DNA from 2 places in the Paenibacillus sp. UMB7766-LJ446 genome. Region 2 is predicted to be linked to the other one. Evidence: predicted binding sites of a transcription regulator. Region 2 holds the regulator's gene; the other holds the start of a gene.
What was found. Region 2 encodes CtsR, which represses protease genes until heat stress. Its sites were predicted from a motif close to ATGGTCAATAAAGGTCAAACA; they were not measured.
Positions count from the first base shown of each region.

Region 1: a site for CtsR is predicted at 2,055-2,075, ahead of clpP (ATP-dependent Clp endopeptidase proteolytic subunit ClpP). Genes of this name have one in related genera too.

Region 1 is NZ_JASOYM010000015.1:134,856-139,290, forward strand. It holds gene gap (type I glyceraldehyde-3-phosphate dehydrogenase) at 1-296, opposite strand, end outside; gene QP794_RS28275 (sugar-binding transcriptional regulator) at 404-1,429, opposite strand; tRNA gene QP794_RS28280 (tRNA-Arg) at 1,913-1,987, shown strand; gene clpP (ATP-dependent Clp endopeptidase proteolytic subunit ClpP) at 2,167-2,763, shown strand; gene QP794_RS28290 (PdaC/SigV domain-containing protein) at 2,943-4,040, opposite strand; gene QP794_RS28295 (SIMPL domain-containing protein) at 4,405-4,435, opposite strand, start outside.
Region 2 is NZ_JASOYM010000021.1:59,413-63,847, reverse strand. It holds partial or broken rRNA gene rrf (5S ribosomal RNA) at 1-74, shown strand; gene QP794_RS31615 (GNAT family N-acetyltransferase) at 308-1,483, shown strand; gene QP794_RS31610 (CtsR family transcriptional regulator) at 1,970-2,431, shown strand; gene mcsA (protein-arginine kinase activator protein McsA) at 2,462-2,986, shown strand; gene mcsB (protein-arginine kinase McsB) at 3,015-4,085, shown strand; gene QP794_RS31595 (ATP-dependent Clp protease ATP-binding subunit) at 4,266-4,435, shown strand, end outside.

The DNA.
Region 1 (4,435 bases), on a different contig from region 2:
AAGAAACCAGTACATTCCAGAACGATATCTACGCCGAGGTCGCCCCATGGCAGTTCTTCTGGGTTACGGTTAGCCAATACTTTAACTTCTTTGCCGTTCACTTTGAAGAAGCCGTCGTGTATTTCAACATCGCCATCGAAGCGACCTTGAGTTGTATCATATTTGAGCAAATGAGCCAGCATTTTAGCATCAGTCAAGTCGTTGATTGCTACAACTTCAATGCCCTCTACATTTTGAATACGGCGGAATGCCAAACGACCAATACGTCCAAAACCGTTAATACCTACTTTAATCATGAGTAAGTTCCTCCCAAGTTTTGATTGATTTTTTTATGAAGCTTATATATTCAAGACAGACGGTGAAGTCCGTCAAGACAACAATGTTTGTGGTGCAAAATAAAGCCTTATTCCATTTCGGCAACGATGACTTCGGCAGCAGCCTCATCAATAATCAGAATATCTTCCTGACCAAATCGCAGGACGGAATGTATGGCAGCAGCCTTGCTTTTGCCGCCTGCAATCCCAATCACAACATCGGTCCGCTCAATATCCTGAAGTCGCATGCCCAGCGTAAGCATGGTATGTACCACCTCACCCTGATCATTAAAGTAATAACCGAAGGATTCCGATACGGCTCCTTGCTCCTGAAGTTCATCTATAATCTCAGGTGCAAGCTTACGTCGCCGTGCCATCTCTACGGCATCACCGATTCCATGAATGACGATTCGCGATTTACGGATCAGCTGCAGAATCTCCTGAACACTAGGGTCCTGGATTAGTGATTCGTAGGCGTGATCACTAAGCAAATCCGGTACATGCAGGAGTTTGTATTGGGCTCCTACCCGTTTTGCCATCGTGGATGCGATCGTATTGGCCTGAATTTCGAGGCTTTCTCCCAACCCGCCGCGTGCCGGTACGAACCAGACACCTTTCAGCGATGTTGGCGGAGTCAGTTGCTCTGCCACTCCAGCCGTTGTTGAACCGCCAGTAACGGCGACAACATCGTTATCACTCATAATATTACCCAGAGCCTTCGCTCCGGCTCTGCCGAGTTCCCGTTTGGCAAATGGAGAAATGTCCGAATCGCCAGGAACCACTACTACCTTTTGCAGACCGTAGGCTTGCTTGATGCGCTCTTCCAGTTCGGATAATCCAAACAGCTCTTTGGCGACGGGTTCCAACTGCTGCAGCAATTCATGCCCCGCCTCGCTGATCTTCATCCCTGCACTGTCAATTTCAATAAGTCCCTGAGCCTTTAACAAATCGGTCTCAGCTCTCAGAACCCGCTCGGTCATCTGCATGGAATTAGCTAACGTTCTTCGTCCGATCACATCCGATAACATGATCTGGTGCAGAATCGTATACCTCTTCTTCAAGACATCCATGAGATCAGGCAGAAGCTGCTTTTGCACTTCTAAAATCGTTCGCATGCTTTCCACTCCCGCAAGCTTCTCGTTCCAAGCTCTCTTTCATGGCCCTAAAACGTCCCGGGTTAACTTTTTAAGTCCCACGTCTATTCTACCTAAAACTGACGCGACATGCAAGTGTTTCGAAGCGTTAATTCGACAAGTTTCAGGCGTTTGTACGCGCCTATTTTCACAATGTCAATCTCCCAAGATCGAGAACAACCTGTCCGATACTATATATAGAAGGAAAGCAAAAATCTCATCTACATATTGCTCGCTTTTGTTTTTCATATAGTATGTCCCAAACCTCTTTTAGCATTTACCTATTTGCGCTCTTTATCCACTTATCTTCATCATGATCCATTTCTGAGTAATCCAAACCAAAACAGCGAGCATCTGCTTGCAATTAAATTACTCATGAGCTATAATCATTATTGCTGTCACATATTTGAAACTTATATTTCAAAACTGCTTTTAAGCAACTATATTTGCAGCAATAATCTATGTGCGCCCGTGGTCCAATGGATATGACGTAGGCCTCCGAAGCCTGAGATCCAAGTTCGATTCTTGGCGGGCGCGCCATTCTTAATTAGCAGCTCATAACCCTTTTAACCAATGAAACCGAATAGGTTTCTTTTTTTTCGAACTTAGTTTGACTTTCTTTGACTTTTTGTTTGAAATTGTTTATGATGTGGTTAATACGGTAACAGTTTATATATAAACACCAATTTAACATTTACATTTCCGAGGAGGTTTTTCACGTGAGTTATATTCCAATGGTCGTTGAACAGAGCAACCGGGGTGAGCGCGCCTATGACATCTATTCCAGATTGCTGAAGGATCGTATCATCTTCCTTGGCAGTGATGTAAATGACGTTGTGGCGAATGCCATCATGGCACAGATGTTGTTCCTAGCTGCGGAAGATCCGGAGAAAGACATTCACTTATACATCAATAGCCCAGGCGGATCGATTACAGCCGGTATGGCCATTTACGATACAATGCAATTCATCAAACCGGATGTATCTACCATCTGTGTAGGTATGGCGGCTTCCATGGGTGCATTCCTGTTGAACGCAGGTGCCAAAGGTAAACGTTTTGCTTTGCCTAACAGTGAAATCATGATTCACCAACCACTTGGTGGTGCGCAAGGTCAAGCTTCGGACATCGAAATCCGTGCCCGCCGCATCCTGAAAATGCGTGACACCTTGAACCGCATCATCTCTGAACGTTCAGGCCAACCGCTGGAGCGTATCGAGAAAGATACAGATCGTGACTACTTTATGAGTGCTGCTGAAGCTGCCGATTACGGTATCATCGATAAAGTCATCGAAAACGTAGGTTCCCAAGGCATCTAAGCCAAGTGAATCGCCAATTAAACGGATATACCATATAGCCAACTCAAACGGCAACGCCCAGTTGAGTTGGCTATATGAAAAAAGGACGCTCTCGTCAATATGACGAGAGCGTCCTTTTTTGAAGATACATATGAGTGCATGATATATATTTATTCGATTTTACTTTAACTCTAATACTTTTACTTGTTTGCTGTTAAGCCACTGAACGGCTCTGTGCCTTTAGGTAGCAACTCTTTATACGTGAACGGGAATTCCGGGAATCCTTCTGCGTAAGCTGTGTACTCATACAACTGGAAGAATACAACCACACCTGTTGGTGTTACATAGAAATCCTGATCCTTATTCAGGCCTTTATAGCCTTCAAGGTAACCTCCACGAGCTTTAAGCTGATCTCCAACTTTTTTGCTTACCGTTTCACGCACAGTTTTGTTGTTTTGAATCACATCATCCAGACTCAGTTCCTTACCGGAATCCAGGGCAAAGGTGTGTCCAGAACGAGTCGTCATGCCATGTGCACCAGCATAATCTTCATAACGCTGAGTAATCAGGCCCAGAACACCATTTTCGTTGTAAGTCACAACATAAGTGCTCTCAAATGCATATGGACGGTTCGCTGCTGCGTCGCCGAATTCCTTGGTTTGTTTTTTGAAATCCGCTACAAAAGCATCGACTTCATCTTTCAGCACCTTGTTGATGGCCGCTGCTGCTTTATCGTTAGCCAATCCGCTCACCTGAGGATATTGAATATCAACTTCGGCGTTCTTGATGCTCACCTTCACGGTAGCCGCCTTAACCGCCACACTATTCTGCTTCACCTTGCTCAGCGTCAGTGTCTTCGCTTTTCCATCCCAGCTGCCCTGAACTCCCAGATAATCTCTCATTGCAGAAAACGGAATATACAAGCGGCCGTTAATCAGTTTCGCTTCGAATTGTGGGTAGTAATTGTTAATTCTAACACTCGGTGCCCCATCAATCATGCTGATTGTCATCGTATTATTGGCTGCCGTTAAGGCGTACTCTTTAGCCTTTGCATCATATTTTAAGCTTCCACCCGCCACATCCTTCACTGCGGTAAGCGATACCCAGGTAGATCCACCTTGCAGAAGTCCTTTTTGAGTAAGTGTTTTGCCTCCCGATTTCAGGGTTACCTCAGTTGGTGTTGTCACTTTTGTCGATACAGATGCCGCCTGTACGGAACTATCCTGCCATACAGCCCCGCTCCCCACAATAATTCCTGCTGCCAATAGTGCACTTGTCCATTTTTTCCATGATGTCATATATATAACTCCTCTCTCGAATTCAAATTTGAGTGTCATTGCGTATGTATCCTGATTTGTTCGTATGTCTCATACGCTCACCTCTTTATTATAATTAACCCAATTCCGGAAAGGTTTACAGCTTCAGTTACAATGTTGTTCGATCCAGATGCCTATAATGAAGGTTTTGTTACGAACAAACGGACAAAAAAGATACCAAAAAACAGCAATTTAATTCTTCATATTTTAACTCTTCTTTTCAAACTTCATCAAAGTCCGTCTTTATAACAAAAAAGACGCTGTCCATCGGACAACGTCTTTGTCATTATTGCCTTTCGCCCGCCCAAGCATCTCTTTAACGGACATTTGGTAATGATTATTTTGCTTATTTCATTTCATAAGTAATATTGAGCGTT
Region 2 (4,435 bases):
ACACGACCGTTAAGCCCTCTAGCGCCGATGGTACTTGGACCGCAGGGTCCTGGGAGAGTAGGACGCCGCCAAGCGAAGAACCACTGCCGATGATATTCGGTGGTGGTTTTTATTTGCGTTTTTACTATATTAATTCATAGGCAAACGATTATAATTACGACTATATGTTATTTCCTGAGAGATGCCCGTGCATCTCTTGTTTGACTTTGTCCCGTTCCTCTGACACACTCATAATTGGATACATACATCACGTATCAGGACATGATTTGAAAGATATCATAACTTAGAGAACGGGGTGCAGGACGACATGGAAATTCAGAAATTGACGGTAGATGATTTTGAACCAGCTATGGCACTCTCCGAGTATGCTTTTCAAGTGGTAATGAGTGAAGAACAAACGGACAGGCGGCGGAGTCAATTTGATTCACAGGTTATATGGGGTGTATTTGAGGAAGGACAATTGGGTGCCAAACTTCACATTATTCCTTTTCAAACCTATATTCATGGGAGATCATTCGAGATGGGCGGTATTGCGGGTGTAGCCACATGGCCAGAATATAGACGTAAAGGCTGGGTAGCTGGGCTATTGAAGCATGCGCTGGAGGAAATGAACCGTAATAAACAAAGTATATCGTTTTTGCATCCGTTCTCGTTTGCTTTTTATCGGAGGTATGGTTGGGAGACTTATGTTGAATTTAAACGATATAAAGTGCCTACAGCTCATCTGCCTGCGAAAAAGGCAACCCCTGGAACAATTCGGCGCGGCGATCCGGGACTCAGCACATTAAAGGAAGTATACAGTGCTTATGCTGAGCGCTATAACGGAACTTTGATTCGGGATGATGCGAGATGGGAGAATTCTGTTCTCACTAAGGGAGCCAACCAGAAGGCTGTATATTATGATGAAGCTGGTAAAGCGCAAGGGTATCTTTTGTATGAGGTTAAAGAAAGAAAGTTTAGCATTAGAGAGATCATTTATCTGAACGAAGAGGCAAGACAAGCCTTGTGGACCTTTATAGCCAACCATGATTCAATGATAGAGGAAGTTACCTTACAGGCACCAGCCAGTGATATGCTTGCTTTTCAATTGGATAATCCGCGAATTCAGCAGGAAATTGTACCTTTCTTCATGGCACGTATTGTGAGTGTGGAGCAATTTATTTCACAGTATCCTTTTGCGAGTCAAGACTCACCAGTACAGATTAATCTTGAGGTAGAGGATGCACACGCACCATGGAATGAAGGGGTTTGGCAGTTGAATGTGGCGATGAACGGTACAGCTTCGATTTGGAAAACAACTGAGCCTGAAGCTAAAGATCAGACCGTTAAGGTAGACATTCAGGCGCTCACCGCAATGCTGATGGGTTATCGCAGGCCTACGGAGATGGCTCAAATAGGCAGAATTGAAGGACCGACAGGAGCGATTAAGGCTTTGGAACAAGCGATCCCTAAACGGGAAACGTATTTACTTGATTTCTTCTGATTGTTTTGACTCTCATGACGAGAGTTCTGACTCATTTTCATAGAGATTTAGCTTGCATAGCAATACGTTGCTAGTGTGAGAAAAGTAGACCTCTCCAGCTCTTTTGGAGAGGTTTTTTTGTGTCAGCCGAATATTTCGTGTAAAATCGTAAAAAATGAATAGTGCTCCCTCTTGGCAAAACCACAAAATATGCTATAATGTATATAAAGTCAAAGAAAGTCAAAGTCAACTAAAGGTTAAATACTTACGTAGCTTTCTTTCTGCAATCCGGTGGTGGGAGCCATTTTGAAGGTAGTACACATCAGCGGATATAGGCAATATTAAAGGACCTTCGAGCGTCCTTCGCTCTCCTGTAAACGACCATGAAAGATCAGTTTCGCTGTTTCCTTGATTGGTTAAATTGGTTAAATGGGTTGAGAAGGTGTACTCTGTAGGGGCGTGTGGGTCCTTATTGACTTAACGTTTCAGACAGTGGAGGATGATTGGATGCGTAATATCTCTGATATTATCGAACAATATCTGAAGAGTATTTTGCATGAAAGTCCCGAAGGAATGGTCGAAATTCAACGTAATGATCTGGCTGACCAATTTTCATGTGTGCCTTCCCAGATCAATTATGTCATCAGCACCCGATTTACACTCGAAAAAGGTTACCTTGTAGAGAGTAAACGTGGCGGCGGCGGTTATGTTCGCATACAGCGGATTGAATTGCCGGCTCACTCGGCTCTGCATAACCATTTGCACCATAGTATTGGAGATGAGATCGGGCAGACAGCTGCCGAAGGTCTGATTTACCAACTGGAAGAAGCACGTTTCTTAAGCAAAAGGGAAGCCGGGTTGATGCGGGCAGCTGTATCGAGAGAGATTATATTGGTCAAACTTCCTTACCGGGATCAAATTCGTGCCAGAATGTTAAAGGCGATGTTAATATCTTTGCTCGGTAAATGAAAACTATCGGGATCAAGGGGGTACATCATTGTGCTGTGCCAAGAATGCAACAAACGTCCGGCCACACTCCATTTCACCAAGATCGTGAACGGAGAAAAGACGGAATTCCATATTTGTGAGTCATGTGCTCGTGAAAAAGGGGAAATGATTCCCGGAACATCCAATGGATTTTCCATTCACAACCTATTGTCCGGGTTGCTTGATTTTGAACCCTCAGGTAAGAATGGAAGTGCGGGAGCTACACCTGCGCAATCCCTTCGTTGTGAAGAATGCGGCATGACCTATTCACAGTTTAGCAAAATCGGCCGCTTTGGCTGTAGTTCATGTTATAAATATTTTGACAGTCGTTTAGACCCGCTATTCAAACGGGTTCATGGCAGCACTTCTCACGTGGGTAAAGTGCCTGCACGAGCAGGTGGTCGCATCAAGGTCAAAAGACAGATTGCTGATTTGAAACGGGATCTTCAGGAGAGTATCACGCAAGAGGAGTTTGAAGAAGCAGCTCAAATTCGTGATCAGATCAGGGAACTTGAAAAAGAAATAGCTCAGGAGTAAAGTTTGTGATGAGTAGGAGGGATGCGTAATGTCTAATCTGCGTTTTACAGAGAAGGCGCTCAGCGACTGGATGCGTAGTGATGCGGCTGATTCCGAAATTGTGATTAGCAGCCGGGTCCGGATCGCACGCAACCTGCAGCATTATCCGTTTCCGATGCTGGCTTCCAATGAGCAATCGGAAGAAGTGCTGAATAAGCTGAGCGAGGTGCTTCAATACGACGACGTTCATGCCTTTGGAGATTTTCATACCCTGGATCTGACTGATATCGATGACCTTGACAAACGGGTACTGGTGGAGAAACATCTGATCAGTCCCAGTCTTGCGAACGAATCCAGAAATGGTGCTGTTATTCTCAGTGAGGATGAGTCTGTCAGTATTATGATTAATGAAGAGGATCATCTTCGTATCCAGTGCCTCTATCCGGGGTTCCAGGTGAAAGAAGCCTGGGAGAAAGCTTCCGCCATAGATGATGCTTTTGAAGCGCATGTGGATTATGCTTTTGATGACCGCAGAGGATATTTAACCAGCTGTCCTACGAATGTAGGTACAGGTGTAAGAGCATCTGTCATGATGCATCTGCCCGCTCTGGTGATGACACAGCAGATCGGCCGCATTCTAAGCGCAGTCTCCCAAGTCGGACTGACTGTACGAGGAATTTACGGTGAAGGCAGTGAGGCGATGGGTAACCTGTTCCAAATCTCGAACCAGATCACACTGGGGCAGACGGAACATGAAGTCATCGATAACCTGCATAGTGTTGTGTTACAAATGATCGGGCATGAGCGCACCGCCAGAGAGCGGTTAATTACCGACTCCAGATTGCGGATTACCGACAGAGTTATGCGTTCTTACGGCATTTTGTCCCATGCAGCTATCGTCGACTCAAAGGAAGCTGCACAGCGTCTGTCTGATGTTCGACTTGGTGTAGATCTCGGCTTGTTGGACGGCTTGTCCATAACCGTGATGAACGAGCTGAATGTGATGACCCAGCCGGGCTTTTTGCAGAAAACATTTGGGGAAGATATGCGGACAGATGAGCGTGACATTTATCGTGCTCAGTTGATCCGTGATACGATTAGTGAAGCCAATCAATCTTAGGCTAACAAGAGTCATTAACAAAGGTTTCACGTCGCATCTGCGGCTTTATATAATAAAGCATTTTATAATAAATGCTGAATGATTTTATTCGCAGCACGGCTGCAAACAAAAGATATGAAGAATACGGCGGGATTGTTTCAACAGCCCCGTTTTATCCAAAACCATGGAGGTGCAGGAGATATGATGTTTGGAAGATTTACGGAACGGGCCCAAAAGGTGCTCGCATTGGCGCAGGAAGAAGCTGTCCGTCTTGGTCATAATAACATCGGTACAGAGCACATTTTGCTCGGCCTCATTCGTGAAGGCGAAGGCATCGCAGCCAAAGCGCTGATCGGCCTGGGACTCGGATT